DNA from 4 places in the Streptomyces sp. NPDC007189 genome. Region 1 is predicted to be linked to each of the others. Evidence: riboswitches for the same ligand, from Rfam matches in the RefSeq annotation. Region 1 holds a riboswitch; each other region holds the start of a gene.

Region 1 (6,942 bases):
CTCGTGCAGGGGGCCGGCGGCTCGCTCAACGGCACCACCAGCTTCGAGCGCACCAACTACTTCGAGACCATGCCCGCCCACCAGCTCGAGCTCGCCCTGTGGCTGGAGGCCGACCGCATGGGCTCCCTGCTGGCCGCCCTGGACGATGAGTCCATGGAGAACCAGCGGGACGTGGTCAAGAACGAGCGCCGTCAGCGCTACGACAACGTGCCCTACGGCACCGCCTTCGAGAAGCTGACCGCCCTGTCGTACCCGCAGGGCCACCCCTACCACCACACGCCGATCGGCTCCATGGCGGACCTGGACGCGGCCACCCTGGAGGACGCCCGCGAGTTCTTCCGCACCTACTACGCGCCGAACAACGCGGTGCTCTCCGTGGTCGGCGACATCGACCCCCAGCAGACCCTCGCCTGGATCGAGAAGTACTTCGGGTCAATCCCGTCCCACGACGGCAAGCCGGCCCCCCGCGACGGCTCCCTGCCGGACGTCATCGGCGAGCAGAAGCGCGAGGTCGTCGTCGAGGAGGTCCCGGCGCGCGCCCTGATGGCCGCCTACCGCCTCCCGCACGACGGCACGCGCGCGTGCGACGCCGCCGACCTCGCCCTGACCGTCCTCGGCGGCGGCGAGTCCTCCCGCCTCTACAACCGGCTGGTCCGCCGCGACCGTACGGCCGTCACCGCCGGCTTCGGCCTGCTGCGCCTGGCCGGTGCGCCCTCCATGGGCTGGCTGGACGTGAAGACCTCCGGTGACGTCGAGGTGCCGGTCATCGAGGCCGCCATCGACGAGGAGCTGGCCCGGTTCGCCGAGGAGGGCCCCACGCCCGAGGAAATGGAGCGCGCCCAGGCCCAGTTGGAGCGCGAGTGGCTGGACCGGCTCGGCACGGTCGCCGGCCGCGCCGACGAACTGTGCCGCTTCGCCGTCCTGTTCGGCGACCCGCAGCTCGCCCTCACCGCCGTCAAGCGCGTCCTGGAGGTGACCCCCCAGGAGGTCCAGGAGATCGCCAAGGCCCGCCTGCGCCCGGACAACCGCGCCGTCCTGGTGTACGAGCCGAAGGCCCCGGAGGAGGTCCCGGACGCCGGCGTCCCCGAGGACCCGGAGCAGGAAGCGACCGTAGAGGCCGGTAACGAGAACGAGGAGACGGCCAAGTGACCGAGCTCGCCACCATGGAGTTCCACCCCCAGCCGCAGCCCGGCGAGGCCAGGCCGTGGGCGTTCCCGGCCCCCGAGCGCTCGGCTCTGGACAACGGCCTGACGGTGCTGCGCTGCCACCGACCCGGCCAGCAGGTCGTCGCCGTCGAGGTGCTGCTGGACGCGCCCCTGGACGCCGAGCCGGCCGGCCTGGACGGCGTCGCCACGATCATGGCGCGGGCCTTCTCCGAGGGCACCGACAAGCACTCCGCCGAGGAGTTCGCCGCCGAGCTGGAGCGCGCGGGCGCCACCCTGGACGCGCACGCCGACCACCCCGGCGTCCGGCTCAGCCTGGAGGTCCCGGCCTCCCGCCTGCCCAAGGGCCTCGGCCTGCTCGCCGACGCCCTGCGCGCGCCCGCCTTCGCCGAGAGCGAGGTCGAGCGGCTGGTCCGCAACCGCCTGGACGAGATCCCGCACGAGCTGGCCAACCCCTCCCGCCGGGCCGCCAAGGAGCTGTCCAAGGAGCTGTTCCCGGCGGCCTCGCGCATGTCGCGCCCCCGCCAGGGCACCGAGGAGACCGTCGAGAAGATCGACGCCGGCGCCGTACGCGCCTTCTACGACCGGCATGTACGCCCCGGCACGGCCACCGCGGTCGTGGTCGGCGACCTCACCGGCGTCGACCTGGACGCGCTGCTCGCCGACACCCTCGGCGCCTGGACCGGCACTCCGGGCGAGCCGCGGCCCGTGCCGCCGGTGACCGCCGACGACACCGGGCGCGTGGTCATCGTGGACCGGCCCGGCGCCGTCCAGACGCAGCTGCTCATCGGCCGGATCGGGCCCGACCGGCACGACCGGGTGTGGCCCGCCCAGGTGCTCGGCACGTACTGCCTCGGCGGGACCCTCACCTCCCGCCTGGACCGCGTCCTGCGCGAGGAGAAGGGCTACACCTACGGGGTGCGCGCCTTCGGCCAGGTCCTCCGGTCCGCGCCGGACGGCACGGGCGCGTCGATGCTCGCCATCAGCGGCTCCGTGGACACCCCCAACACCGGCCCGGCGCTGGACGACCTGTGGAAGGTGCTGCGCACCCTCGCGGCGCAGGGTCTGACGGACGCCGAGCGGGACGTGGCGGTGCAGAACCTGGTCGGGGTGGCGCCGCTGAAGTACGAGACCGCGGCGGCCGTCGCGAGCACGCTGGCCGACCAGGTCGAGCAGCACCTGCCCGACGACTTCCAGGCGACGCTGTATCAGCGGCTCGCGGCGACGGGCACGGTGGAGGCCACGGCCGCCGTCGTGAACGCCTTCCCGGTGGACCGCCTGGTGACCGTTCTGGTCGGTGACGCGTCGCAGATCAAGGCGCCGGTGGAGGCGCTCGGCATCGGCGAAGTGAGCGTCGTGGCGGCCGAGTAGCGGCCACGCGCGCGTGGGGCTCCGACGGCCTGTGGACCGTCGGAGCCCCACGCTGTTCCACTCGCTTCCTCAGATGCCCGATTTGGGGCGGAGGTTGCCTGTCTGCCCTGTGGGATGCGCTACAAAGACCCGGATCCGTTTGGGATTCGAAAGCGGGTTTTCGTAGCGTCGTCCGGGCTGTCCGCCGGCAGTGCGCCGCACCCGCGGCACCGGACAGCCATCGCCGAGTCCCCGTACGGCGCGAGCCAGGGGAGCCGGGGACCCACGTCCCTGGGGTGAATCGGGCGCCCGCGCGAGCCGCGAGGGAGCCCGTAGGAGACCTTCCTGCTCCGAACCCGTCAGCTAACCCGGTAGGCGAGAGGGAAGGAAAGGACCAGCCACTCCATGGCGTTCATGTGCGCCTCCGGGAAGCACCGCAAGCCCGGCCGGGTCAAGCGCACCACCGCTCAGGCGGCCGGCATCGCTGCCCTCACCACCACCGGTGTCATCGGCGCCCTCGCCGCCTCCCCGGCGCTCGCCGCCGAGAACACCGTGGAGCAGACCGGCCTCACCCCGGTCCTCGCCGTCAGCGACGACGTGGCCGAGCACATCGACGCGCAGGCCGCCGCGCAGAAGCGGGCCGCCGAGCAGAAGGCGGCCGAGGAGGCCGCGGCCAGGAAGGCCAAGCAGGAGCGCGAGGCCCGGGAGCGCGCGGCGCGCGAGGCCGAGCGCAAGCGCCTGCTGAACACCTTCGTCGCCCCGATCGCGGACTCCTACGTCTCCACCGGCTACAAGGCCAGCAGCTCCCTGTGGTCGTCCGGCTCGCACACCGGCATCGACTTCCACGCGGCAAGCGGCACGCCCGTCCACGCGGTCGGCGCCGGCACCGTCGTCTCCACCGGCTGGGGCGGCGCGTACGGCAACCAGATCGTGATCAGGATGGCCGACGGCATGTACACCCAGTACGGCCACCTGTCGTCCATCGGCGTCTCCGTGGGTCAGCGCGTGGTCCCCGGCCAGCAGATCGGCCTGTCCGGCGCGACCGGCAACACCACCGGCCCGCACCTGCACTTCGAGGCCCGTACGACCCCGGACTACGGCTCCGACGTCGACCCCGTCGCCTACCTCCGCAAGCACGGCGTGAACGTCTGACACCGCGACGCGCGACGGACGAGGCCCCGGCTCACCGAGCCGGGGCTTTCGCCGTTTTCCCACCGGCTCCGCCCGGTGGCGCTGACCAAAAAATATCCATTGCTTCCGGCCTGCCGTCGGAAATTCCGGCTCCTTGGAATAGAGTCACGGAACAGGCGTCCATCGTCGGCGTTTCACGGGGATTAAGGCGGAGGTCGGTCATGCGTATTCCGGCGCATTCGGTGTGCACGGCGATCCGGGACGACATCATCGCCGGCGTCCACGAGCGCGGCGGCCGCCTCACCGAGGAAGTCCTGGCCCGCCGCTACGGCGTCTCGCGCGTCCCCGTCCGGGAGGCCCTGCGCACCCTGGAGGCCGAGGGGTTCGTGGTGACGCGCCGGCACGCGGGCGCGTGCGTGGCCGAGCCGACCGAGCAGGAGGCCGCCGACCTGCTGGAGATGCGGACGCTCCTGGAGCCGCTCGGCGCCGGGCGGGCCGCCCAGCGGCGCACCGAGGCCCATCTGAAGGTGCTGCGCGGCCTGGTCAGACTGGGCCAGGAGCGGGCCAGGAGGGGCACCAGCGAGGATCTGCGCTCGCTGGGCGGCTGGTTCCACGAGACGCTCGCCCAGGCCTGCGGCAGCCCCTCGCTGACCGCGATGCTCACCCAGCTGCGGCACAAGATCGCCTGGATGTACGCCGTGGAGGCGCCGGCCAGCCCGGTGGACGCCTGGGCGGAGCACGGCGCCATCGTCGACGCGGTGGCGCGCGGCGACGGCGAACGCGCGCGGGCGCTCACGGCGCTGCACACCGAGCGCACGACGGCCGCGCACCGGCTGCGCATTCCCAGGGCCGCCGAGCGTGTGAGGACTTCGCAACACGCCGTAAACATCTCGGGTCTGCGGCATTAACACGGACGCCGTATACAAAGAAGAGGAATTCGGTGGCGGTGTATTTCCGCTGCCCGAATTCAAGTGTGAGCGCAATGAGCCCGGAAAAGGGCGGAGCCGCGCCGCCCCTGGAAAGGGCGACGCGGCTTCCGGTTATCGGCGCGCTGGTGTTCAGACCGTCTCGGGCAGTTCCTCGAGGCCCTCGGAGACCAGCTTGGCCAGGCGGTCCAGGGCGGCGTCCGCGCCCTCGGCGTCGGAGGCCAGGATGATCTCCTCGCCGCCCTGGGCGCCCAGGCCCAGGACACCCAGCATGGAGGCCGCGTTGACGGGGGTGCCGTCAGCCTTGGCGATCGTCACCGGGACGCCTGCGGCCGCGGCGGCTCGGACGAAGATGGAGGCGGGGCGGGCGTGGAGGCCCTCGGCCCAGCCGACGTTGACGCGGCGCTCAGCCATGTGTTGCTGCCCTTCAGTCTTCAGGGTTGTCTAGACCAGTTTCCCATATCGTGAAGCATGCCCGGATCGGACCTGTGTCCTTCCCGGGCACTGTCGGACCGCGGCCTCGATCCGACGTGTCGTCCTCCACAGCCTGCCCCGCGCCGTTGTCGGACGCGAGCCGTACTCTGGGGCCCATGCAGACCTCGGCGGACCGGAAGGACCGGCACCAGTATCCCGCCCACTGGGAGGCGGACGTGGTGCTGCGCGACGGTGGCACCGCACGCATCAGGCCCATCACCGTTGATGACGCCGACCGCCTGGTCAGCTTCTACGAGCAGGTCTCGGACGAGTCGAAGTACTACCGCTTCTTCGCGCCGTACCCCAGGCTCTCCGCCAAGGACGTCCACCGCTTCACGCACCACGACTTTGTGGACCGGGTGGGACTCGCGGCCACGGTCGGCGGCGAGTTCATCGCCACCGTACGCTATGACCGCGTCGGCGCGGACGGCATGCCCGCCACCGCACCCGCCGACGAGGCCGAGGTCGCCTTCCTGGTGCAGGACGCCCACCAGGGCCGCGGGGTCGCCTCCGCCCTGCTGGAGCACATCGCCGCGGTCGCCCGCGAGCGCGGCATCCGCCGCTTCACCGCGGAGGTGCTGCCCGCCAACACCAAGATGATCAAGGTGTTCACGGACGCCGGCTACACCCAGAAGCGCAGCTTCGAAGACGGCGTGGTCCGCCTGGAGTTCGATCTCGAACCCACCGACCGCTCCCTCGCCGTGCAGCGCGCGCGTGAACAGCGCGCCGAGGCCCGCTCGGTACGGCGGCTGCTCAGGCCCGGCTCCGTGGCCGTCGTCGGCGTCGGCCGCGCCACCGGCGGGGTCGGCCGCAGCGTCCTCGGCAACATCAGGGACGCCGGCTACGGCGGCCGGCTGTACGCCGTGAACAAGGCCTTCCCCGAGGACCTCACCGACGTGGACGGGGTGCCGGCGTACCGGTGCGTGCGCGACATCGGCGACCACGTGGACCTCGCCGTGGTCGCCGTACCCGCCGAGCACGTGCCCGCCGTGGTCGCCGAGTGCGGTGAACACGGGGTGCAGGGGCTCGTCGTCCTCTCCGCCGGATACGCCGAGAGCGGGTCCGAGGGGCGCGAGCGGCAGCGGGCGCTCGTGCGGCAGGCGCGCGCGTACGGCATGCGGATCATCGGGCCCAACGCCTTCGGGATCATCAACACCGCGGCGGACGTCCGGCTGAACGCCTCCCTCGCCCCTCAGCTGCCGCGCCCCGGCCGCATCGGGATGTTCGCCCAGTCCGGCGCCATCGGCATCGCCCTGCTCTCCCGGCTGCACCGGCGCGGCGGCGGGGTCACGGGGGTCACCGGCGTGTCTACCTTCGTGTCCGCCGGCAACCGTGCGGACGTCTCCGGCAACGACGTCCTCCAGTACTGGTACGACGACCCCGAGACCGACGTCGTCCTCATGTACCTGGAGTCCATCGGCAACCCGCGCAAGTTCACCCGCCTCGCGCGGCGGACGGCGGCGGCGAAACCGCTCGTCGTGGTGCAGGGGGTCGGCTCCGCGCCCCAGGGCCACGCGGTACGGGCCACCCGGCTGCCGCCCGCCACCGTCGCCGCGCTGCTGCGGCAGGCCGGCGTGATCCGGGTCGACACGATCACCGAGCTGGTCGACACGGGACTGCTGCTCGCCCGGCAGCCGCTGCCGGCCGGGCCCCGGGTGGCGATCCTCGGCAACTCCGAGTCGCTGGGCGTGCTGACGTACGACCGGTGCCTGGCCGAGGGACTGCGGCCGTCGCGTCCGCTGGACCTGACGACCGGGGCGACGGCGGAGGACTTCCACGGGGCGCTGGCGCGGGCCTTGGCGGACGACACGAACGACGCAGTCGTCGTCACGGCGATCCCGGCGATCGGGGAGGCGTCGCCGGGGGACGCGGAGCTGGCGGAGGCGCTGCGGTCGGCT
Region 2 (6,942 bases), on a different contig from region 1:
GCCCGGCGCCCGCCTGCTGGACCTCGTGCAGGTCATGGACCGCATCCGGGCCGAGTGCCCCTGGTCCTCCCGGCAGACCCACGAGGGCCTCGCCAAGTACGGCATCGAGGAGGCGTACGAGCTGGTCGAGGCGATCGAGGCCGGCGACCGCGAGGAGTTGCGCGAGGAGCTGGGCGACGTGCTCCTCCAGGTCGTCTTCCACTCCCGGATCGCCGAGGAGCACCCGGACGCGCCGTTCTCGATCGACGACGTGGCCGGCGGCATCGTCGCCAAGCTCGTCCACCGGCACCCGCACGTCTTCGGGGACGAGAAGGCCGAGACGCCGGAGGACGTCAAGGAGCACTGGCTGCGCACCAAGGCCGAGGAGAAGCGGCGCGCCTCGGTGACCGAGGGCGTCCCGCTCGGCCAGCCCGGCCTGGCCCTCGCCGCCAAGCTCGTCTCCCGCGCGCGGACGGCGGGCCTGGACGTGCCGCTGCCGCAGGGCGAGGGCATCGGCTACCAGTTGCTGGCCCTGGCGGCCCGCGCCGAGGCGGAGGGTGTGGACCCGGAGGCGGCCCTGCGCGCGGCGGCACGCGCGTACCGGGACGCGATCCGGGAGGCGGAGGGAGTCGCCCCCGAGGCGATACGCCCGGCCACCGCCGGCCACCATGACGCGGAGACCCATGAAGCCCCGGATACGGTCGACCCGTGACCGACCAGCCCCACCCGACCCCCGCCCCCGGCGAGAGCTCAGGCCCCGTGCCCGCGCTTTTCAGCTGGGAGTTCGCCACCGACCCCTATCCCGCCTACGCCTGGCTGCGCGAGCACGCGCCGGTGCGGCGGACGCGGTTGCCCAGCGGGGTGGAGGCCTGGCTGGTCACGCGGTACGGCGATGCCAAGCAGGCCCTCGCCGACCAGCGGCTGAGCAAGAACCCGGCGCATCACGACGAGCCCGCGCACGCCAAGGGCAAGACCGGTATTCCGGGCGAGCGCAAGGCGGAGTTGATGACGCATCTGCTGAACATCGACCCGCCGGACCACACCCGGCTGCGCCGGCTGGTCAGCAAGGCGTTCACCCCGCGCCGGGTCGCCGAGTTCGCGCCGCGGGTGCAGGAGCTGACCGACCGTCTCATCGACCGGTTCGCCGGGAAGGGCTCCGCCGACCTCATCCACGAGTTCGCCTTCCCGCTGCCCATCTACGCCATCTGCGACCTGCTCGGCGTCCCGCGCGAGGACCAGGACGACTTCCGCGACTGGGCGGGCATGATGATCCGGCACGGCGGCGGGCCCCGGGGCGGGGTCGCGCGGTCCGTGAAGAAGATGCGCGGCTACCTCGCCGAGCTGATCCACAAGAAGCGCGAGGCGCTGCCCGCCGAGCCCGCGCCCGGCGAGGACCTCATCTCCGGCCTGATCCGCGCCTCCGACCACGGCGAGCACCTCACCGAGAACGAGGCCGCGGCGATGGCCTTCATCCTGCTGTTCGCCGGTTTCGAGACCACCGTGAACCTGATCGGCAACGGCACCTACGCCCTGCTCACCCACCCCGGGCAGCGCGAGCGGCTCCAGGCGTCCCTGGCCCGGGGGGAGAGGGACCTGCTGGAGACCGGCGTGGAGGAACTGCTGCGCTACGACGGGCCGGTGGAGCTGGCCACCTGGCGGTTCGCCACCGAGCCGCTCACCATCGGCGGACAGGACATCGCGCCGGGCGACCCGGTGCTCGTGGTGCTCGCGGCGGCGGACCGGGACCCCGAGCGGTTCGCCGATCCGGACGTGCTGGACCTCGCCCGCCGCGACAACCAGCACCTCGGCTACGGCCACGGCATCCACTACTGCCTCGGCGCGCCGCTCGCCCGGCTGGAGGGCCAGACCGCGCTCGCCACCCTGCTCACCCGGCTGCCCGACCTGCGGCTCGCCGCCGATCCCGCCGACCTGCGCTGGCGCGGCGGGCTCATCATGCGGGGCCTGCGCACGCTGCCCGTGGAGTTCACGCCCACCGCCTGACCGCACGCCGTACAGAGAAAAGTGACGCACGTTCAACTATGTGATCTTCACGTGATCTGCGCGGCATGAACTTGTGACAAGTGATCGTCGGACGATACGTTCACCCATCAGCGTGGCGAGGGCACCGTTCGCCGCGCCGGTTCCGCAGTCGCTCGAAAGGCTTCCGCATGCTCTCCGGGAACGGTCGTCACCGTCGCCCCCGTCAGGCTCCGGCCCTCCTCGTCGCGGCCGGAGTGACCGGCTCGGCCATCGCCATCCCGCTGCTCGGCGCCGCGAGCGCCAACGCCGCCGACGGCACCACCTGGGACAGGGTCGCCGAGTGCGAGAGCGGCGGATCCTGGAGCGCGGACACCGGGAACGGCTACTACGGCGGTCTGCAGATCTCGCAGGAGGACTGGGACGAGTACGGCGGCACGCAGTTCGCGGAGAGCGCCGACCAGGCCAGCCGCAACCAGCAGATCGCCGTCGCCGAGAAGATCCTCGCCGACCAGGGCACCACGCCGTGGGCCATGTGCGCGCTGACCGCCGGGCTGACCTCCCACTCCGGTTCGCTCGACGTCGACACCGGCGTCGGCGGCTCTGGTGACAGCAGCGGTTCGGGCAGTGCCTCCGGCTCGGCGGACGGCTCCGGATCGTCCGGTCTGCCGGATTCGTCCTCCAACGGCTCCGGTTCGGGCCAGGCGTCCGGCTCGGACTCCTCCGGCTCCGACACCTCCAGCCCCTCCTCGGACGCGAGCGGCACGCCCGCCCCGAGCGCCGGCGGCGACGCCACCGGAACGCCGGACACGTCCGGTTCCACCGGAACCAGCACCCCCAAGTCGGACAAATCTCATGAGTCCGGCGCGCAGGGCACCGGAAGTTCGCAGGGGAGCGCCGGTTCCTCGACGGAGGCGCCCGGTGCCGACAAGTCGGACAATTACCAGCAGAGTGCCGGTTCTTGGAGCCTGGTCGACACCGGAGCGCTCACCAGTGGCGGACGTCACCGTGGCGCAAGCGCGGACGAAACCGTGACAAACGGTCAGAACTCCACGTCGTCCGGCCGTCACGCCGACCGCGGACCGGACACCTACACCGTCCGCGAGGGCGACTCCCTCGCCTCCATCGCCGACTCGCTCGGCGTCGACGGCGGCTGGCGCGCGCTCTACGAGGGCAACAAGAAGGTCATCGGCGCCGACCCGGACCACATCGCCGCCGGTCAGACCCTGAAAATCGACGGCTAAAACAGCACGGGCCAGGGCCAGTTGACGCCCCACTTGATCACGCAATGTCCGGTTTGGCGAAAGTGTGGGATGAGTCTCAGAAGCCCTGATCGTCTTTGAAATTCGGCCGATGCCGTGTCTACGGTCGGGACCGCTCGTCACCACGAGCCCCGGCAGTCGCAACGCCGAATCCTGCCAGCGGTTGCCCGGGAACAGTCGTCGCGTCAAGCGCCGTAGGCAGGAGCGGGGGACCCAAGGTAGGTGCCGGACCCAGCAGTTGCTGCTGGACCGGCTAGGGGTGAAGCCGCACCTCGCGCAAGCGGGAGTGCGGCCGGGCAACTCAACCGGCCCGAACCCGACAGCTCACCTCGCAGGCGTCGGTGAGGGGATCGATCCATGCTGTTTTCCGCCAAGGGCAAGCACCGCCGCCCGTCCAAGGCCGTCCGTGCCGTCGCGCTCGCCGGTGTCACCGGCGCCGCCGTCGCCGCCCCGCTGATGGCCGCGGGCAACGCCTCCGCCGCCACCGCCTCCCAGTGGGACGCCGTCGCCCGCTGCGAGTCCGGCGGCAACTGGTCCATCAACACGGGCAACGGCTTCTACGGCGGCCTGCAGTTCACCAACTCCACCTGGGCCGCGTACGGCGGCACCGCCTACGCCTCGCGCGCCGACCTCGCCACCAAGGCGCAGCAGATAGCCGTCGCCGAGAAGGTCCTCGCGGGCCAGGGCAAGGGCGCCTGGCCGGTCTGCGGCACCGGCCTGACGAGCACGCCGTACAACGGCTCCGCTCCCGCCGCCTCCACGAAGTCGTCGGCGGCCAGCACCGCCGGCCGCTCCACCGGCCAGGCCGCGACCCGCTCCACCACGCGCACGGCCCCGTCGGCGAGCAAGACCGTCACCACCCCGACCGGCACGAAGGTCAAGAAGGGCGACGGCGAGTACAAGGTGGTCAAGGGCGACACCCTCAGCTCCATCGCCGAGAAGCACGGCGTGCAGGGCGGCTGGCACAAGCTGTTCCAGCTGAACAAGGACATCGTCAAGAACGCCGACCTCATCTACCCGGGCCAGCAGCTGCACCTGAAGTGACAGCCGGCGGGTGACACCCGGCTCCGAGCCGGCCCACAGCGCCCTCACAGCCGCCGCCCTGACACTGGAGGCCTCGTGAGGGCCACCCCCCGTCCCCACGGGCTCCCCGCCCCGGCGCGTGTTCCCCCGTACGCGCCGGGGCGGGGCTTTTCTTTGCCCGGCCGTCTCCTGCTGTTTTCCCGCACCCCCCTTTGTTCCGGCGGTGAACAATAGGTACCGTCTGCGTGTCCCTCCCGTCCACGGGACGGTCGGTCGGTGGCCGGCGCCCCGGGGACGGTTAGGCTCTAGTCGCACGGCGCGGCCGCAAGGCACACGCCCCGCACTTCCAGCGTCACATCCCAAGAAGGAGATGCTCGTGCCGTCCATCGACGTCGTCGTAGCCCGGGAAATCCTGGACTCCCGAGGCAACCCCACGGTCGAGGTCGAGGTCGGCCTCGACGACGGCAGCACGGGTCGTGCCGCCGTCCCGTCCGGCGCCTCGACGGGCGCCTTCGAGGCCATCGAGCTGCGCGACGGTGACCCCAACCGCTACCAGGGCAAGGGCGTCGAGAAGGCCGTCCTCGCCGTCATCGAGCAGATCGGCCCGGAGCTGGTCGGCTACGACGCCACCGAGCAGCGCCTGATCGACCAGGCCATGTTCGACCTGGACGCCACCGACAACAAGGGCTCCCTCGGCGCCAACGCCATCCTCGGCGTCTCCCTCGCCGTCGCCCACGCCGCCTCCGAGGCGTCCGACCTCCCCCTCTTCCGCTACCTGGGCGGCCCCAACGCGCACCTGCTGCCGGTGCCGATGATGAACATCCTCAACGGCGGCTCGCACGCGGACTCCAACGTGGACATCCAGGAGTTCATGATCGCCCCCATCGGCGCGGAGTCCTTCTCCGAGGCCCTGCGCTGGGGCGCCGAGGTCTACCACACGCTGAAGAAGGTCCTGAAGAACAAGGGCCTGGCCACCGGCCTCGGCGACGAGGGCGGCTTCGCCCCGAACCTCGGCTCCAACCGCGAGGCCCTCGACCTCATCCTCGAGGCGATCAAGGAGGCCGGCTACACCCCCGGCGAGCAGATCGCGCTCGCCCTGGACGTGGCCGCGTCCGAGTTCTACAAGGACGGCACCTACGTCTTCGAGGGCAAGAACCGCTCGGCCGCCGAGATGACCGAGTACTACGCCGAGCTGGTCGAGGCCTACCCGCTGGTCTCCATCGAGGACCCGCTGTTCGAGGACGACTGGGAGGGCTGGAAGACCATCACCGACAAGCTCGGCGACAAGGTCCAGCTCGTCGGCGACGACCTGTTCGTCACCAACCCCGAGCGCCTCGCCCGCGGCATCGAGGACGGCGCCGCCAACGCCCTGCTGGTCAAGGTGAACCAGATCGGCTCGCTGACCGAGACCCTGGACGCCGTCGAGCTGGCCCAGCGCAACGGCTACAAGTGCATGATGTCCCACCGCTCCGGCGAGACCGAGGACGTCACCATCGCCGACCTCGCCGTCGCCACCAACTGCGGCCAGATCAAGACCGGCGCCCCGGCCCGCTCCGAGCGCGTCGCCAAGTACAACCAGCTGCTGCGCATCGAGGAGATCCTCGACGACGCCGCGGTGTACGCCGGCCGCAGCGCCTTCCCGCGGTTCAAGGGCTGAGCCAACGCGGAGTAAGGCTTAGCCAGTCGTACGTACGTCCCCGCACTCGGTCCCGTACCGTGTCCGGGGACGTACGCACGTGTGCAGCCACACCGGCGAAGGGGAGCGGAGGAGCCAGATGGCCGTCAAGGACCGGGACCGTTTCTCCACCGCGACCAGGCTGCGGCTGCTCGGCGAGCAGACGGCGGCCCGGGTCTACCGCTCGCAGAGCAGACGGCAGGCCCGCCGCTCCCGGCTCACCGGCCGCGCGGCGCTGCTCGCGCTGGTGCTGTGCTCGCTGGTCGTCGCGCTCGCCTACCCGATGCGGCAGTACGTCTCCCAGCGCGCGCAGATCACCGACCTGCAGCGCCAGCAGCAGCAGGCCCGCAAGCGGGTGGAGCAGCTGCGCGACCTCAAGGCGCGCTGGCAGGACGACGCCTACGCCGAGCAGCAGATCCGGCTCCGGCTGCACTATGTGATGCCCGGCGAGACCGGGTACACCGTGGTCGACCCGGGTCTGGCCAAGCAGTCCCGCGCCGACCTCAGGGGAGCCCGGCGCCCCTGGTACGCGAACGTCTGGGACGGAGTCGACAAGTCCGACGCCTCCGACCAGTGAACCCACAGAAAGCCTTTCAAACAGCAGTCATGGAAACGCCCCCGCCGCCCACCCCGCGCACCGAACCCACCGACGCGGACGTCGAGGCCTTCAAGCAGCAGCTCGGCCGCCCGCCGCGGGGCCTGCGGGCCATCGCGCACCGCTGTCCGTGCGGCCGGCCGGACGTCGTGGAGACCGCGCCGCGGCTGCCCGACGGCACGCCCTTCCCGACGACGTACTACCTGACGTGCCCGCGCGCCGCCTCGGCGATCGGGACGCTGGAGGCGAACGGCGTCATGAAGGAGATGACGGAACGCCTCCAGAGCGACACCGAGCTGGCCGCGGCCTACCGGGCCGCGCACGAGGACTACATCGCGCGCCGGGACGCCATCGAGGTCCTGGAGGGCTTCCCCAGCGCCGGCGGCATGCCCGACCGCGTGAAGTGCCTGCACGTCCTGGTCGCCCACTCG
Region 3 (6,942 bases), on a different contig from region 1:
CCCTACCGCATGCTTAAAAGTTAAAGCAATCAGTTTCCGCCGGCCGGGGAATCGGGGCCGGAACAGGACGAACGGCGCCGCCAGGGCACGTCCTCCGCCCGCGGCGCGGCGCCCTCGCCCTGCAGGCCGCGCGCGATCCCCGTGCAGATCTCCTCCAGCTGCCCCACCTGCTCCGGCGTGAGCCGGTCGAACAGGGTGGCGCGCACGGTGTCGACGTGTCCGGGGGCCGTACGCTCCAGTACGGCCATGCCCTTCTCCGTCAGGACGGCGATGCTGCTGCGCTTGTCCCAGCGGCACTCCTCCCGGCGCACCAGCCCGTCCCGCTCCAGGCGGCTGACCACGTACGTCAGCCTGCTGCGCGTGATCTTCAGGGTCTCGGCGAGATCGGTCATCCGCAGCCGGCGGTCGGGCGCGTCGGAGAGGTTGGCCAGCACGGAGTAGAACAGGTGGGGCATGCCGGCGTCCTGCTGGAGCTGTCGGTCGACGGCGTCCTCCAGGAGGCGCGTCGCGGCGAGATACGCGCGCCAGGCGCGCAGCTCCTCGGGGCTGAGCCAGCGGGTCGTCATGCCGCCAGTGTAAGTTTGTTTCAAACTTGAACCAAGTGCCGCTTGTCGAACCCGGTACTGCCTCTTGAACCACACACCGCTTCGCCGACTCGCAGGGAGACCGCGCCGATGTCGTACCCGTACGTGCTGCTGTCCGCCGCCGTCTCCCTCGACGGCTACCTGGACGACACCGGCCCCGACCGGCTGCTGCTGTCCAGTCCGGCCGACTTCGACCGGGTCGACGCGGTACGGGCCTGTGTCGACGCCATCCTCGTCGGCGCCGGCACGATCCGCGCCGACAATCCGCGGCTGCTGGTCAACTCCGCCGAGCGGCGCGCGGCCCGGGTCCGGGCGGGCCGGCCGGAGTACCCGCTGAAGGCGACCGTCACCGCCACCGGCGACCTCGATCCCGGCGCGCGGTTCTGGCACACCGGCGGCGACAAGCTCGTCTACACCACCGACGAGGGGGCGCAGCGGGCCGTCGGCCGGGTCGGCGACGTCGCCGACGTCGTCCCGCTCGGCCCCGCCCTCGACTGGCGGGCCCTGCTGTCCCACCTGCACGACGTGCGCGGGGTGCGGCGGCTGATGGTCGAGGGCGGCGGCACGGTCCACACCCAGCTGCTGCGGCAGGGACTCGCCGACGAGCTGCAGCTGGTCCTCGCGCCGCTGTTCGTCGGCGACCCGGCCGCGCCCCGCCTGTTCGGGCCCGGCGGCTACCAGGCCGGCCGGCTGCGGCTCACCGAGACCCGCCGTATCGAGGACGTGGTCCTCATGCGCTACGAGCCCACGGCCCCCGGCAGCGGGCCGCTGCCCGCCGCCGCCGACCGGCACTGGCTGCGCACCGCCTGCGAGCTGGCCGCGCTGTGCCCGCCGTCGAAGACGGCGTTCAGCGTCGGCGCGGTGGTGGTCGCCGCCGACGGCACGGAGCTGGCCCGCGGCCATTCGCGGGAGGGCGGGGACGCGGTGGTCCACGCGGAGGAGGCCGCGCTGGCCAAGGTGGATCCGGCCGACCCGCGGCTGGCCGGCGCCACCGTCTACAGCAGCCTGGAGCCCTGCGCCCGGCGCGCCTCACGGCCCGCGCCCTGCGCCGAGCTGATCCTTCGCGCGGGGGTACGGCGGGTGGTCACGGCGTGGCAGGAGCCGGACACGTTCGTGCCGGGGGCCGACGGGACCGGGGTCCTGGCCGGCGGGGGCGCGCAGGTGGTCGTCCTGCCGGAACTGGAGGACCTCGCCAAGGCGCCGAACGCCCACCTGCTGGGGTGAACACTGCGGGCCCGGAGACACCGGGGGCCGAAAAACACTCAGGGCCCGGAAACCAGCTGGTTTCCGGGCCCTGAGCCTTCAGTAGCGGGGACAGGATTTGAACCTGCGACCTCTGGGTTATGAGCCCAGCGAGCTACCGAGCTGCTCCACCCCGCGTCGTTGTGACTCCAGCATACACCAGTCGGAGGGCCGCTCGACGACGCCCCTGGCGGCCCCCTCACCGAGCGTGACCGGGCGACCGCCGTCCGCATAACATCTGAGACACCATCAAAAACGCCGACGCTGCTGTACGCCGGTCAACTCGCCCCTTTTGCCGCACTCCTGGCCGGTAAGTCCGCGGCCGGAAACCTTAATGATCAAGCCGAACGGCTTGGAAAGTGACTGCCAGGTCTATTAACGTTCGATAACGCAGCGCGGTCGTCCCAGCCGTCACAAGAGGCGGCTCCGTGCGCACGCGCCGAATCCCGCGAGGGAACCGGGGAACCACCACCTTGGGGTGAATCACGCGGATGCCGTCGTGGACTCGCAGAGTCCACGTCCGGTATACGCGCGTAGGAGACCTTCCTGCTCCGAACCCGTCAGCTAACCCGGTAGGCGGAGGAAGGAAAGGAGCACGCCCGAGTGGCGTCCAACCCGCCCGCCCCAGAAGCCCCCTTCATGCCCCCGCAGGCCGAGCCGGAGACCTTCGGCTACGGCGCCTACCGCGCCGAGGAGGGCCCCTGGGAGGAGTGGAACCCCACCGAGGACTCCGTCTCCCCGGTCCGCGGCCGGCACCGGGTCGCCAAGCAGCGCGGCGGCTTCGCGCGCAGCTCCACCGTCCTCGGCGTCGGCGTGATGGCCGCGGTCGGCGCGGGCGGCATGGCCAGCGCCAACACCGGCAAGCCGCCGGTCTCCATCTCCCTGCCGGACCTGGACTCCGTCGAGCACATCTTCGACGGTTCCTCCCCCGCGCCCGAGGCCACCGCCACCGGGCTCAGCAAGGTCGGCACCACCACCGACAGCGCCGACAGCGGCAACGCGGGGGAGGCGCTGCGCAACCGGATCATGGCCCAGGCCGAGCAGCAGCGGGGCCAGGCCGACAGCAAGGCCACCGCCGCCGTGCTCGCCGCCGCCGAGAAGCAGACCGCCGACGCGGCCGCCAAGGCGGAGAAGGAGGCCGCCGCCAAGGCCACCGCCGCCAAGGAGAAGGCGGAGGCCGACGCCAAGAAGGCCGCCGAGGCCAAGCGGCTGGCCGAGCTGGCCAAGGAGTACACGCTGCCGGTCGTGTCCTACACGATCACCGGCACCTTCGGGCAGCCCGGCGCGATGTGGTCGTCCGGCTACCACACCGGTCTCGACTTCGCCGCCCCCACCGGCACCCTCATCAAGGCCGTCCACAGCGGCACGGTCACCGAGGCCGGCTGGGCCGGCGCCTACGGCTACCGCACCATCATCACGCTGGACGACGGCACCGAGCTGTGGTTCTGCCACCAGTCCTCGATCAACGTCTCCGTCGGCCAGAAGGTCTCCACCGGCCAGGTCATCGGCCGCGTCGGCGCCACCGGCAACGTCACCGGCCCGCACCTGCACCTGGAGGTCCACCCGAACGGGCAGGCCTCCGCCGTCGACCCGGCGCCGTGGCTGCGCGGCAAGGGCCTCAACCCCTGAGCCGCACCGCTCTTTTCGCGGGATTCCCACGCCGGTGGTGGAATGCGATCATCCACCGCCGGCGTTGACTTGTGGCATGACTTCTCTGCGCACACTCGGTTCCTCCGGCCTCGAGGTCTTCCCGCTCTGCCTGGGCGGCAACGTCTTCGGCTGGACCGCGGACGAGGAGACCTCCTTCGCCGTCCTCGACGCCTACGCGGAGGCCGGCGGCAACTTCGTCGACACCGCCGACTCCTACTCGGCCTGGATCGAGGGCCACAAGGGCGGCGAGTCCGAGACGGTCCTCGGCAGGTGGATCAAGTCCCGCGGCAACCGCGACCGCGTCGTCGTCGCCACCAAGGTCAGCCAGCACCCCGAGTACCAGGGGCTGTCCGCCGCCAACATCAAGGCCGCCGCCGACGCCTCCCTGCGCCGCCTGGACACCGACTACATCGACCTCTACTACACCCACTTCGACAAGCCCGAGATCCCCGTCGAGGAGATCATCGGCGCGCTGGACGAGCTGGTCCGGGCGGGCAAGGTCCGGCACATCGCCGCCTCCAACATCAGCCCCGAGCGCCTGAAGGCCTCGCTGGACTTCTCCGACCGCGAGGGCCTGGCCCGCTACGTCGCCCTCCAGCCCCACTACAACCTGGTCTCCCGCGACACCTACGAGGGCCCGCTGCGGGACCTGGTCGCCGCGGAGGGCCTGGCCGCGGTGCCGTACTTCTCCCTCGCCGCGGGCTTCCTGACCGGCAAGTACCGCCCCGGCACCAAGGTCGACAGCGCCCGCGCGGGCCGGGCCCAGGAGTACGCCGACTCCGAGCGCGGCCAGAAGGTCCTGGCGGCCCTGGACGAGATCGCCGCCGCCCACGACGCCCCCGTCGCCACGGTCGCCCTCGCCTGGCTCGCCGCCCAGCCCACCATCACCGCCCCGATCGCCTCGGCCCGCACGGTGGAACAGCTCCCGGCCCTGCTCGGCGTGGTCGACCTGAAGCTGACGGAGAAGGAACTGACCCAGCTGACGGAGGCGTCGGCTTGATCTCCCGCCGCGGCTGATCTTTTTCCGCCGTAACCGGAGCTCGTTACGTCCGATACGGGTTGTAGGCGGAGTAGGGCGCCGCCGGATAGCCGTACGCCGGCCAGTAGGGCGTGGGCGCCGGCGGCGTGTACACCGGCCGTGGCTGCGGTGCCACGCGGGCCGCGTACTCCAGCGCCGGCCGCGCGACATCCCGCCGCTTCCACAGCTCGTCCAGCAGCTCCCGCTCCCGTACGACGAAGTCGGCCCCGGCCTTCCCGCGGCGCCCCCGGTGTCGCAGGAAGGCGAGCGAGGTGGCGTACGCCTCGTACTGGGCCACGGCCCGCGCCGCCGGCCGGCCGCCGTGGTGCCGGGCGTAGTCCCGGGCCGTGCGCCGCGCCCGCATCGACCCGAGCGCGAACGGCTCGGCCGGTCCCAGCCACCCGGCCAGCACATACGCCGGCAGTTCCTCCCGCACGGTGCGCAGCTCCCGCTGCCGGGTGAAGATCGCGAGCCAGGTCAGCAGCCCGAACACGGGCACCATGAATCCGCCGTACACGGCGAAGAACCCGAACTCGCCGAAGGTGGAGGAGCCGTTCCAGAAGGCGTGCATGCTCATCGCCAGCAGCAGACCGCCGAGCGGCAGCAGCACCCGCCGGGCCCGCTGCCGCTCGGCGGAGAGCGCCGAGACGCCGAAGCCGAGGCCGGTGAGGGTGGTGAACAGCGGGTGCGCGAAGGGCGACATCACGATGCGCACGAAGAAGGTGGCGGCGGTGACGGAGGCGATGCCGCTGCCGCCGCTGACCTGGTCGGCCCCGAAGGCCGTGCCCAGGTAGAGGATGTTCTCGGTGAACGCGAACCCGGTGGCGGTGATGCCCGCTATCACCACCCCGTCGACGATCCCGGTGAAGTCGCGTCTGCGGAAGAGGAAGACCAGCAGGACGGCGGCGGCCTTGGCGGACTCCTCCACGATGGGCGCTATCACGGTGGCGCCCAGGGTGTCGGCACTGGCCGGATCGGCGGTGGCGGTGGCTATCCACTTGGTCGCGAAACTGTTGGCGACGATGGCTATCAGCGCCGCCGCGCACGCTCCCCAGGCGAAGGCGAACACCAGGTTCCGCCAGGGGCCCGGCTCCACCCGGTCCAGCCACCGGAAGGCGGCCATGAGCCAGGGCACGGGCAGCACGGCGAGGCCGAGCCCGACGAGAAACCCCTCGGTGCCGGTCTGCCGGCGCACCAGCGCCAGGATGACCAGACCGGACATGGCCAGCAGGGTGATCAGCGCCCCGTACCGCACCCACTGGCGCTGCCACCAGTGCGGATGGCGCAGCACGGGGCCGTGGGGGCCCGGGGGATACGTCGGGAAGGGAGGACTGGTGGCCACGGCATCGACCCTAACGGTGGCGGGACGAAGGGCTGGAGGTTTTATCGGTCCTGCTGACCGGACTGATCACAGTCCTGCCGGTCGCGGGGACCGCCGTCCCGGTGCGGTACGCGGCGGAAGAGCAGATCGTTCACCACGTGTCCCTTCTCCAGTCCCTGGCCCTCGAAACGGGTCAGCGGCCGGAACCCGGGGCGCGGCGCGAAACCGCCGTCCGCCTGCGTGTTCTCGAAGTCGGGGTGCGCGGTGAGGACCTCGAGCATCTGCTCGGCGTACGGCTCCCAGTCGGTCGCGCAGTGCAGAAGCGCGCCGGGCCCGAGCCGGGTCGCGGCGAGGTCGAGGAACGCGGGCTGGATGAGCCGCCGCTTGTGGTGCCGCTTCTTGGGCCAGGGGTCCGGGAAGTACACCCGCAGCCCGTCGAGGGAGTCGGGGGTGAGCATCTCCCTGAGCAGGATGATCGCGTCTCCGTTGGCCACCCGGACGTTGGACAGGCCGGCGCGGTCGGCCAGAGCGAGCAGATTGCCCTGGCCCGGGGTGTGGACGTCGACGGCGAGGATGTTGGTGTCCGGGTCGGCGGCGGCCATCTGCGCGGTGGCCTCGCCCATCCCGAACCCGATCTCCAGCACGACCGGTCGGTCGTTGCCGAACAGCTCGGCCAGGTCGATGACCCGCTGCCCGTCGATGTCGAGGCCCCACTTCGGCCACAGCCGCTGCAGCGCGTCCGCCTGCCCGGCGGTCACCCGGCTGCGCCGCGGCTGGAAGCTGCGGATGCGCCGCTCGAAGTGCGACCCGGCGGGATCGGCCTTGGGACCGTCCGGAAACCGGGGCTCCCCCTTGGCCCGGGTGTGCCGGACCGGCACGCCGGCGGTGTGGGGGACGGGCGTGGGGGCTTCGGGCGCGTTCAGGGAGTCAGACACAGTGCTTCCGATTTTACGGGGCACTACGCGGACGCCTTTCCGAGCATGTCCAGCACCCGGCGCCCGATCTCCCGCCCGATCGGCAGGGAGGCGGTGGCCGCCGGGGACGGCGCGTTGAGCACATGGACGGCCCGCGCTCCCTCCCGGATCAGGAAGTCGTCGACCAGCGTGCCGTCCCGCAGCACCGCCTGG
Region 4 (6,942 bases), on a different contig from region 1:
GACGAACAGTCACCAGGCGTCGAACAGTAATCGAACTCTCGGCCAAACTCGTGTCCAGCGCCCCCGAAACACCGCCGAATGCCCGTTTCCGGCGGGCGCGAAACCAGCTGAAGATTGTCGCGCCCAGGTACCGGCGGGTACAGTCGCCGCACTGCTCTGGCAGCCCCTGTTGTCGAGGCGAAAGAGAAGTTGGTGAACGACCGTCACCCGTCGGGGACCATGACCACCCCGGCCCCGGCTTCCGACGCCTCAGCCGCGCACTACGACACCCCGTACGGCACCCAGCAGCCCCCTTACGGAGACCACAGCACGTACGGCGGGTACGACGCCAGCGGTTTTCCCGGCGGCACGGGCACGTTCTCCACGGACCCGCTGTTCGGCAGCATGCCCGGCGAGCACACCACCGGCGCGTACGACAGCACCCAGTGGCAGACCGGTCAGGGCCTGAGTTACGACGACCCGTACGCGGCCCAGCAGCACGCCGCCTACGACACCGGCGGTTACGACACCACCGCCTGGACGGTGCCCGCGCAGGCGACGGGCAACGACATCAGCGGCCAGTGGGACGCGAGTGCCTGGCAGCAGCCCGGCCCGTCCGGCGTCGCCGAGCCGACCCAGCAGTGGGCGTGGGACACGCAGACCTTCGAGTCGGGCACGTACGACGCCACGCAGTGGAACTCCGACGGGCACGCCGTACCGGCCCAGCCCGAGAACGCTGCCGAACCGTTCGGCCTGCAGACCACCGCCGCTTACGACCAGGTCGGCGAGGCGCAGGCGACCGCGGCCTTCCCGCAGGCGCCGTACGAGGACGACACGCCGTACGAGGACACCGCCTTCGGCGAACAGCACTTCGTTGACGACGAGTCGGGCGCCACCGGTGAACTGCCCGCCGCGACCGCTCTGCTGGAGGACCAGGAGGAGGCCGGTGCGAAGCCGGCGCCCCGGGGCGGCTCGCGCGGCGCCGCGCGCTCCCGCCGTCGTACGCCCGCCAAGCGCTCGGCGCTGCTGACCGTCGCCGTGCCCTCGGCCTGTGTGATGGGGGTCGCCGGGATCGCCGCCGCCTCGGTCGGCGCGCTGAGCGACGGCGGCCAGGACACCACCGCCTCCGCCTCGGACGCGCACGCGGTCAAGCCGTCGGTCGCCAACAGCAAGCTGGACAGCCAGCTGACGACGCTGTCCGCGGGCGCCCACGACTTCGCCGACCGGGCGAGCCGGACGCAGGAGCGGATCGACCTGAAGAACCAGCAGGAGCTGGAGCAGAAGAAGGCCGCGGCGGCGGCCGCGCTCAAGGAGCGGCTGCGCCCCAAGTTCGTGCTGCCGGTCCTGCAGAAGGGGCTGAGCGCCTACTTCGGCCAGGCCGGTGTGAACTGGATGTCCGTGCACACGGGCATCGACTTCCCGGTCTCGTACGGCACCACGGTGATGGCCGCCACCGACGGCGTCGTCTCCACCAAGTGGAACAGCGCCTACGGCAACATGATGATCGTGACGGCGAAGGACGGCACGCAGACCTGGTACTGCCATCTGTCCAGCTACCGGGTCCCCGCCGGGACGTCCGTCAAGGCCGGCCAGCCGATCGCCTATTCCGGCAACTCCGGCAACTCCACCGGACCGCACCTGCACTTCGAGGTGCGGCCCGCGGGCGGGGCGGCCATCGACCCGCTGCCGTGGCTGCGCAGCCACGGCCTGGACCCGACCTGAGCGACCCGGCCCTGAATGCACGGCAGAGCCCCGCCCGACCGGCGGGGCTCACGCGTGTCTAGAGCTTCTCCACCGGCGCGTACCGCAGCAGCAGCCGCTTGGGCTTGGCGTCACCGAAGTCGATCGTCGCCTCCGCGTTCCCGCCCGTGCCCTTCACGGCGACGACCGTGCCGAGCCCGAACTGGTCGTGCGTGACCCGGTCGCCGACGGCCAGCGCGACCACCGGCTTCTCCGCGGTGCGCCGGGTGGCGAACCCGGACGCGCCCGACGCGGACGAACGCGAGCGGGACGAGGACAGCGAGGCCGCGATCCCGGCGGCCGGGCCGGAGGACACCGGCGCCGCCGCTCCCGTCCGTTTCCAGTCCACATGGGTGGCCGGGATCTCCTCCAGGAAGCGGGAGGGCGGGTTGTACGACGGCTGCCCCCAGGCGCTGCGCATCGCCGAGCGCGTGAGGTAGAGCCGCTCACGCGCGCGTGTGATGCCGACGTACGCCAGGCGGCGCTCCTCCTCCAGTTCCTTGGTCTGGCCGAGGGCGCGCATGTGCGGGAAGACGCCGTCCTCCATGCCGGTGAGGAAGACGACCGGGAACTCCAGGCCCTTGGCGGTGTGCAGGGTCATCAGCGTGATGACGCCGTCGCCCTCTTCGCCGTCCGGGATCTGGTCGGAGTCGGCCACCAGGGCGACCTGCTCCAGGAAGTCGGCGAGTGTGCCGGCCTCTCCCTCGCCGCGCTCCTGCTCGAACTCCAGGGCCACGGCCGCGAGTTCCTGGAGGTTCTCGATGCGGGTCTCGTCCTGCGGGTCGGTGGAGGCCTGCAACTCGGCGAGATAGCCGGTGCGTTCGAGGACGGCTTCCAGGACGGTCGCGGGACCGGCGCCGGACTCCACGATCGTGCGCAGGTCCTCCATGAGCGTGTTGAACCGCTTGACGGCGTTGGTGGAGCGCGCGGCCATGCCGTACGCCTCGTCCACGCGCTTGAGCGCCTGCGGGAAGCTGATCTTCTCGCGCTGGGCGAGGGCGTCGATCATCGCCTCGGCGCGCTCGCCGATGCCCCGCTTGGGCACGTTCAGGATCCGGCGCAGCGGCACCGAGTCCTCGGGGTTGGCGAGGACGCGCAGGTAGGCGAGGACGTCGCGGACCTCCTTGCGCTCGTAGAAGCGGACGCCGCCGACGACCTTGTAGGGCAGGCCGACGCGGATGAAGACCTCTTCGAAGACACGGGACTGGGCGTTGGTCCGGTAGAACACGGCCACGTCGCCCGACTTGGCCTCGCCCGCGTCGACCAGGCGGTCTATCTCGTCGGCGACGAACTGCGCCTCGTCGTGCTCGTTGTCGGCGACGTAGCCGGTGATGCGGGCGCCCTGGCCGGCGTTGGTCCACAGGTTCTTCGGGCGGCGGGACTCGTTGCGCTCGATGACCGCGTTGGCGGCGGACAGGATGGTCTGCGTGGAGCGGTAGTTCTGCTCCAGCAGGATCGTCGTCGCGTTCGGGTAGTCCTCCTCGAACTGGAGGATGTTGCGGATCGTCGCGCCGCGGAAGGCGTAGATCGACTGGTCCGCGTCACCGACGACGCACAGCTCGGCGGGCGGGAGGTCATGCTCGCCGGGCGGGGTGTCCTCGTCGTGTTCGCCCGTACCCACCAGCTCGCGGACGAGCGCGTACTGGGCGTGGTTGGTGTCCTGGTACTCGTCGACCAGGACGTGCCGGAAGCGGCGGCGGTAGTGCTCGGCGACGTCCGGAAAGGCGCGCAGCAGGTTGACCGTCGTCATGATCAGGTCGTCGAAGTCGAGCGCGTTGGCCTCGCGCAGCCGCGACTGGTAGAGCGCGTAGGCCTGGGCGAGGGTCTTCTCGAAGCCGTCGGTGGCCTGGGCGGCGAAGTCCTCCTCGTCGATCAGCTCGTTCTTCAGGTTGCTGATCTTCGCGCTGAACGACTTCGGCGGGAAGCGCTTGGGGTCGAGGTCCAGGTCGCGGCAGACCAGGGCCATCAGGCGCTTGCTGTCGGCGGCGTCGTAGATGGAGAAGCTGGAGGTGAAGCCGAGCTTCTTGCTCTCGCGGCGCAGGATGCGCACGCACGCGCTGTGGAAGGTCATCACCCACATCGCGTTCGCGCGCGGGCCGACGAGCTGCTCGACGCGCTCCTTCATCTCGCCCGCGGCCTTGTTGGTGAAGGTGATCGCGAGGATCTGACCCGGATGCACGTGCCGCTCGGCGAGCAGGTAGGCGATGCGGTGGGTCAGGACGCGGGTCTTGCCGGAGCCGGCGCCGGCGACGATGAGCAGCGGGGAGCCGGCGTGCACGACGGCGGCGCGCTGGTTGTCGTTCAGCCCCTGCAGCAGGGCCGCCGAGTCGAGGGCGGGGCGTGGGGCGCCGTCGCGGTAGTGGGTGTCCCGGTCCGGCGGCGCGTCGAACTTCCCGCCGAACAGATCGTCCGGAAGCGGCTCCGGAGCGTGATCGTCCTCGGGCGGCGGCGGGGGCTCCTCCTCGTGCCCGCGAGGGGCCTGGAGGTCCGCCAGGAAGCTGTCGTCAAAGAGGCTGCTCATCGCTCTACGAGTCTAGGGCGCGCCACCGACAACCGGTCGCCGTCCCGGAAAGACGACCGTCACAGGCGGCACGGCATGACCCTCACGCTGCGGAATCACCCGCTGACGGGGCGGTGATCCAGGCGTCGGATCACAAAAATGTATCGGACATATCACGCACCAACCTTCACACTAGTCACACGAGTTGGCTAGGTTGCCGTCAGGCCGCGTGCGCGGCCTCCGCCGAGTCCGGCGCGCCCCTCGGCGCGCGGAGCCGGGGACCCAACCGATCCCGGGGTGAATCGGCCGACTCCCGAGGGGACGACGCCGTAGGGCAACCCTTCCGAACCACCGCCCGAACCCGACAGCTAACCCGGTAGGCGGCCCATTGGAAGGAGTCGCCTCCCTTGGCGTCGCACCGCAAGCCGCGCCCCGGCGGGACCTCTGGCGCGGGCCTCCGCAGCCCCGCCCTCGCCACCGCAGCCCTCACCTCCATGGCCGTGTTCTCGCAGACCGCCGAGGCCGCTCCGAGAACCGATCACGCCAAGCCCAGCCTGGAGGAGGTCGAGAAGAAGGTCGACGACCTCTACCGCCAGGCGGAGTCGGCGACCGAGAAGTACAACGCGGCCAAGGAGCGCACCGGCAGACAGCGGGGACGTGTCGACGCCCTGCGCGACGAGCTCGCCCGGCGCACCGAGCGCCTCAACAAGGCGCGCGAGGAGCTGGGTTCCTTCGCCGCGGCCCAGTACCGCACCGGCACGGCCGCTCCCGGCACCGCCACCTTCCTGCTCGCGAACGACCCGCAGGAGTACTTCGACCAGAGCCAGCTGATGAACCGGCTGACCTCCCGGGAGAAGCGCGCGGTCGACGCCTACGTCGGCGAGCAGGCCGCGACCATGAAGGACCGGCGCCAAGCCTCCGAGAGCCTGCGAACGCTGGACGCATCGCAGCACGATCTGCGGACCGCCAAGGCCACCGTGCAGCGAAAACTGGCCTTCGCGCGCGAGCTGCTGTCCACGCTGACCGCCCAGGAGAAGGCTCGGCTGGCCGCCATCGAACGGCAGAAGCAGCAGGAGGCGGCGCACAGGGCGGCGGAGCTGGCGAAGCAGCAGGCGGCACGGCAGCAGGCCGCCGCGTCCTCGTCCACGGGGTCCGCTTCCGCGTCCACGGGGTCCGCTTCCGGCTCGGCCGGGTCCACGGTGTCCAGCTCGTACGACACGAAGGCCGAGAAGGCGCTCGCCTTCGCCCGTGCGCAGATCGGCAAGCCCTATGTGTGGGGCGCCACCGGCCCGGACTCCTACGACTGCTCGGGCCTCACCCAGGCCGCCTGGAAGGCCGCCGGCGTCACGCTTCCGCGCACCACGTACGACCAGGTCGACGCGGGCACCACGGTCTCGCTGGCCGACGCGCGGCCGGGCGACCTGATCTTCTTCTACGACGACATCAGCCACGTCGGCGTCTACATGGGCAACGGCATGATGATCCACGCCCCGAAGCCGGGCGCGTACGTCCGCGAGGAGTCCGTCTACTACGGCGGCGAGTCGATCATCCACAGCGTGGTCCGCCCCGGCTGACCGGGTTCACGCCCCGCGCGCGGGTACGGGCGCTTCCCGAACCTCACGCGCGCGTACGGGACATTTTCCGCACCCTGTGCGCGCGTGCGGTCATGGCCTGATCCCCACCCGCGCGGACGGGCATGACCGATCCCTGCGCGCGCGTGGGTGCTTTCGCCGCGATCCCCACGCGGGGATGGCCGGTGTTTTGACGTCCACGCGTGCGTGGCGGGTGTGTTCACGCACACGCGGTGCGTGGCGGGACCTGGCCAGGGCGGTTGCCGCGACGGGGTGAGCGTCAGGTCCACAGGACGGCGATGAAGATGTTCGCCATGGTCAGCGTGCCGACCAGCCCGAAGGTCCCCTTGTCGAGCTTCTCCTCGTCGCGCTTCACATAGACCAGTCCCAGGATCACGATCAGCAACGCCAGCTTGACGCCGATCTTGATGGTGTTGACGTGGTGGTCGTCGGCCTGGTTGAGACCGACCAGCGCCACGCCGGTGACCAGCATGGTCAGCGCCCCGTGCAGCATCCCGGGCACAAACCGGGCCGTGCCCTGGCCCATCGCCTTCATCTGAGTGAGGAAACCGCCGAGCAGCGCGGCGATGCCGATGATGTGCAGGCCGACGAAGAGATGGATGAGTGCGTCCATGGGCCGGAGCCTAGCCAGGGGCCCCGCAGCGTCCTGTCACCGGCCCCCGGCCCGAGTGACCGTACGCCGCATGGGCGATCTTGCATATATGCGCTCCATAGCACCCCACGCCTCCCGCCAGTCCCGCTTTCCGCGCTTCGGTCACCACGCTCCGTGAAGGCGACCGGCGCGGCACGGCGATGCGGTCACATACGGTCGCTCCCCGATCCGTCGGGACCAGTTCCGTACACCGCGTTACCAGCTCGTCACAGACAGGCCTAGCGTCCTGCTCCAGGTGACCGACTCCCCACCGCCGCCCGGGCCAGGGGCGGCCGTCGGCCACCACCGCCGAGAAGGGTCCGGCGGTGGCCCACTCCCCCTGTGCGGGCCGCCGCCGGACACACGGTCCCCTCGGTCCTGCGAGTCGTATGGAAGGACGTGACGGTCCAGGTGGCAGCGCACCGCAAGCCCCGGCAACGCTCGATCGGCGGCCATACGGCCCGGACGGCCGCCACCCTCGCCCTGGCCGGCGCGGCCAC

What was found. Region 1 has a riboswitch for cyclic di-AMP ahead of AB0950_RS12535 (M23 family metallopeptidase). Riboswitches for the same ligand answer to the same signal wherever they lie in the genome.
Region 2: it holds a riboswitch for cyclic di-AMP, as region 1 does, so the genes downstream of both, AB0950_RS30600 (transglycosylase family protein) here and AB0950_RS12535 (M23 family metallopeptidase) in region 1, are expected to answer to the same signal.
Region 3: it holds a riboswitch for cyclic di-AMP, as region 1 does, so the genes downstream of both, AB0950_RS17820 (M23 family metallopeptidase) here and AB0950_RS12535 (M23 family metallopeptidase) in region 1, are expected to answer to the same signal.
Region 4: it holds a riboswitch for cyclic di-AMP, as region 1 does, so the genes downstream of both, AB0950_RS02375 (NlpC/P60 family protein) here and AB0950_RS12535 (M23 family metallopeptidase) in region 1, are expected to answer to the same signal.

Annotation. Positions count from the first base shown of each region.
Region 1 is NZ_JBEYEY010000005.1:117,165-124,106, forward strand. It holds gene AB0950_RS12525 (pitrilysin family protein) at 1-1,149, shown strand, start outside; gene AB0950_RS12530 (pitrilysin family protein) at 1,146-2,534, shown strand; cyclic di-AMP (ydaO/yuaA leader) riboswitch at 2,746-2,906, shown strand; gene AB0950_RS12535 (M23 family metallopeptidase) at 2,919-3,665, shown strand; gene AB0950_RS12540 (GntR family transcriptional regulator) at 3,866-4,552, shown strand; gene AB0950_RS12545 (HPr family phosphocarrier protein) at 4,703-4,984, opposite strand; gene AB0950_RS12550 (GNAT family N-acetyltransferase) at 5,161-6,942, shown strand, end outside.
Region 2 is NZ_JBEYEY010000017.1:101,742-108,683, reverse strand. It holds gene AB0950_RS30615 (nucleoside triphosphate pyrophosphohydrolase) at 1-691, shown strand, start outside; gene AB0950_RS30610 (cytochrome P450) at 688-1,980, shown strand; gene AB0950_RS30605 (transglycosylase family protein) at 2,148-3,200, shown strand; cyclic di-AMP (ydaO/yuaA leader) riboswitch at 3,399-3,571, shown strand; gene AB0950_RS30600 (transglycosylase family protein) at 3,576-4,262, shown strand; gene eno (phosphopyruvate hydratase) at 4,618-5,898, shown strand; gene AB0950_RS30590 (septum formation initiator family protein) at 6,017-6,493, shown strand; partial or broken gene AB0950_RS30585 (DUF501 domain-containing protein) at 6,523-6,942, shown strand, end outside.
Region 3 is NZ_JBEYEY010000007.1:356,852-363,793, forward strand. It holds gene AB0950_RS17805 (MarR family transcriptional regulator) at 30-566, opposite strand; gene AB0950_RS17810 (dihydrofolate reductase family protein) at 675-1,808, shown strand; tRNA gene AB0950_RS17815 (tRNA-Met) at 1,891-1,964, opposite strand; cyclic di-AMP (ydaO/yuaA leader) riboswitch at 2,254-2,422, shown strand; gene AB0950_RS17820 (M23 family metallopeptidase) at 2,430-3,455, shown strand; gene AB0950_RS17825 (aldo/keto reductase) at 3,532-4,476, shown strand; gene AB0950_RS17830 (PrsW family intramembrane metalloprotease) at 4,520-5,836, opposite strand; gene trmB (tRNA (guanosine(46)-N7)-methyltransferase TrmB) at 5,878-6,750, opposite strand; gene lhgO (L-2-hydroxyglutarate oxidase) at 6,774-6,942, opposite strand, start outside.
Region 4 is NZ_JBEYEY010000001.1:515,450-522,391, forward strand. It holds gene AB0950_RS02365 (peptidoglycan DD-metalloendopeptidase family protein) at 193-1,701, shown strand; gene pcrA (DNA helicase PcrA) at 1,760-4,240, opposite strand; cyclic di-AMP (ydaO/yuaA leader) riboswitch at 4,451-4,619, shown strand; gene AB0950_RS02375 (NlpC/P60 family protein) at 4,627-5,793, shown strand; gene AB0950_RS02380 (hypothetical protein) at 6,071-6,424, opposite strand; gene AB0950_RS02385 (NlpC/P60 family protein) at 6,854-6,942, shown strand, end outside.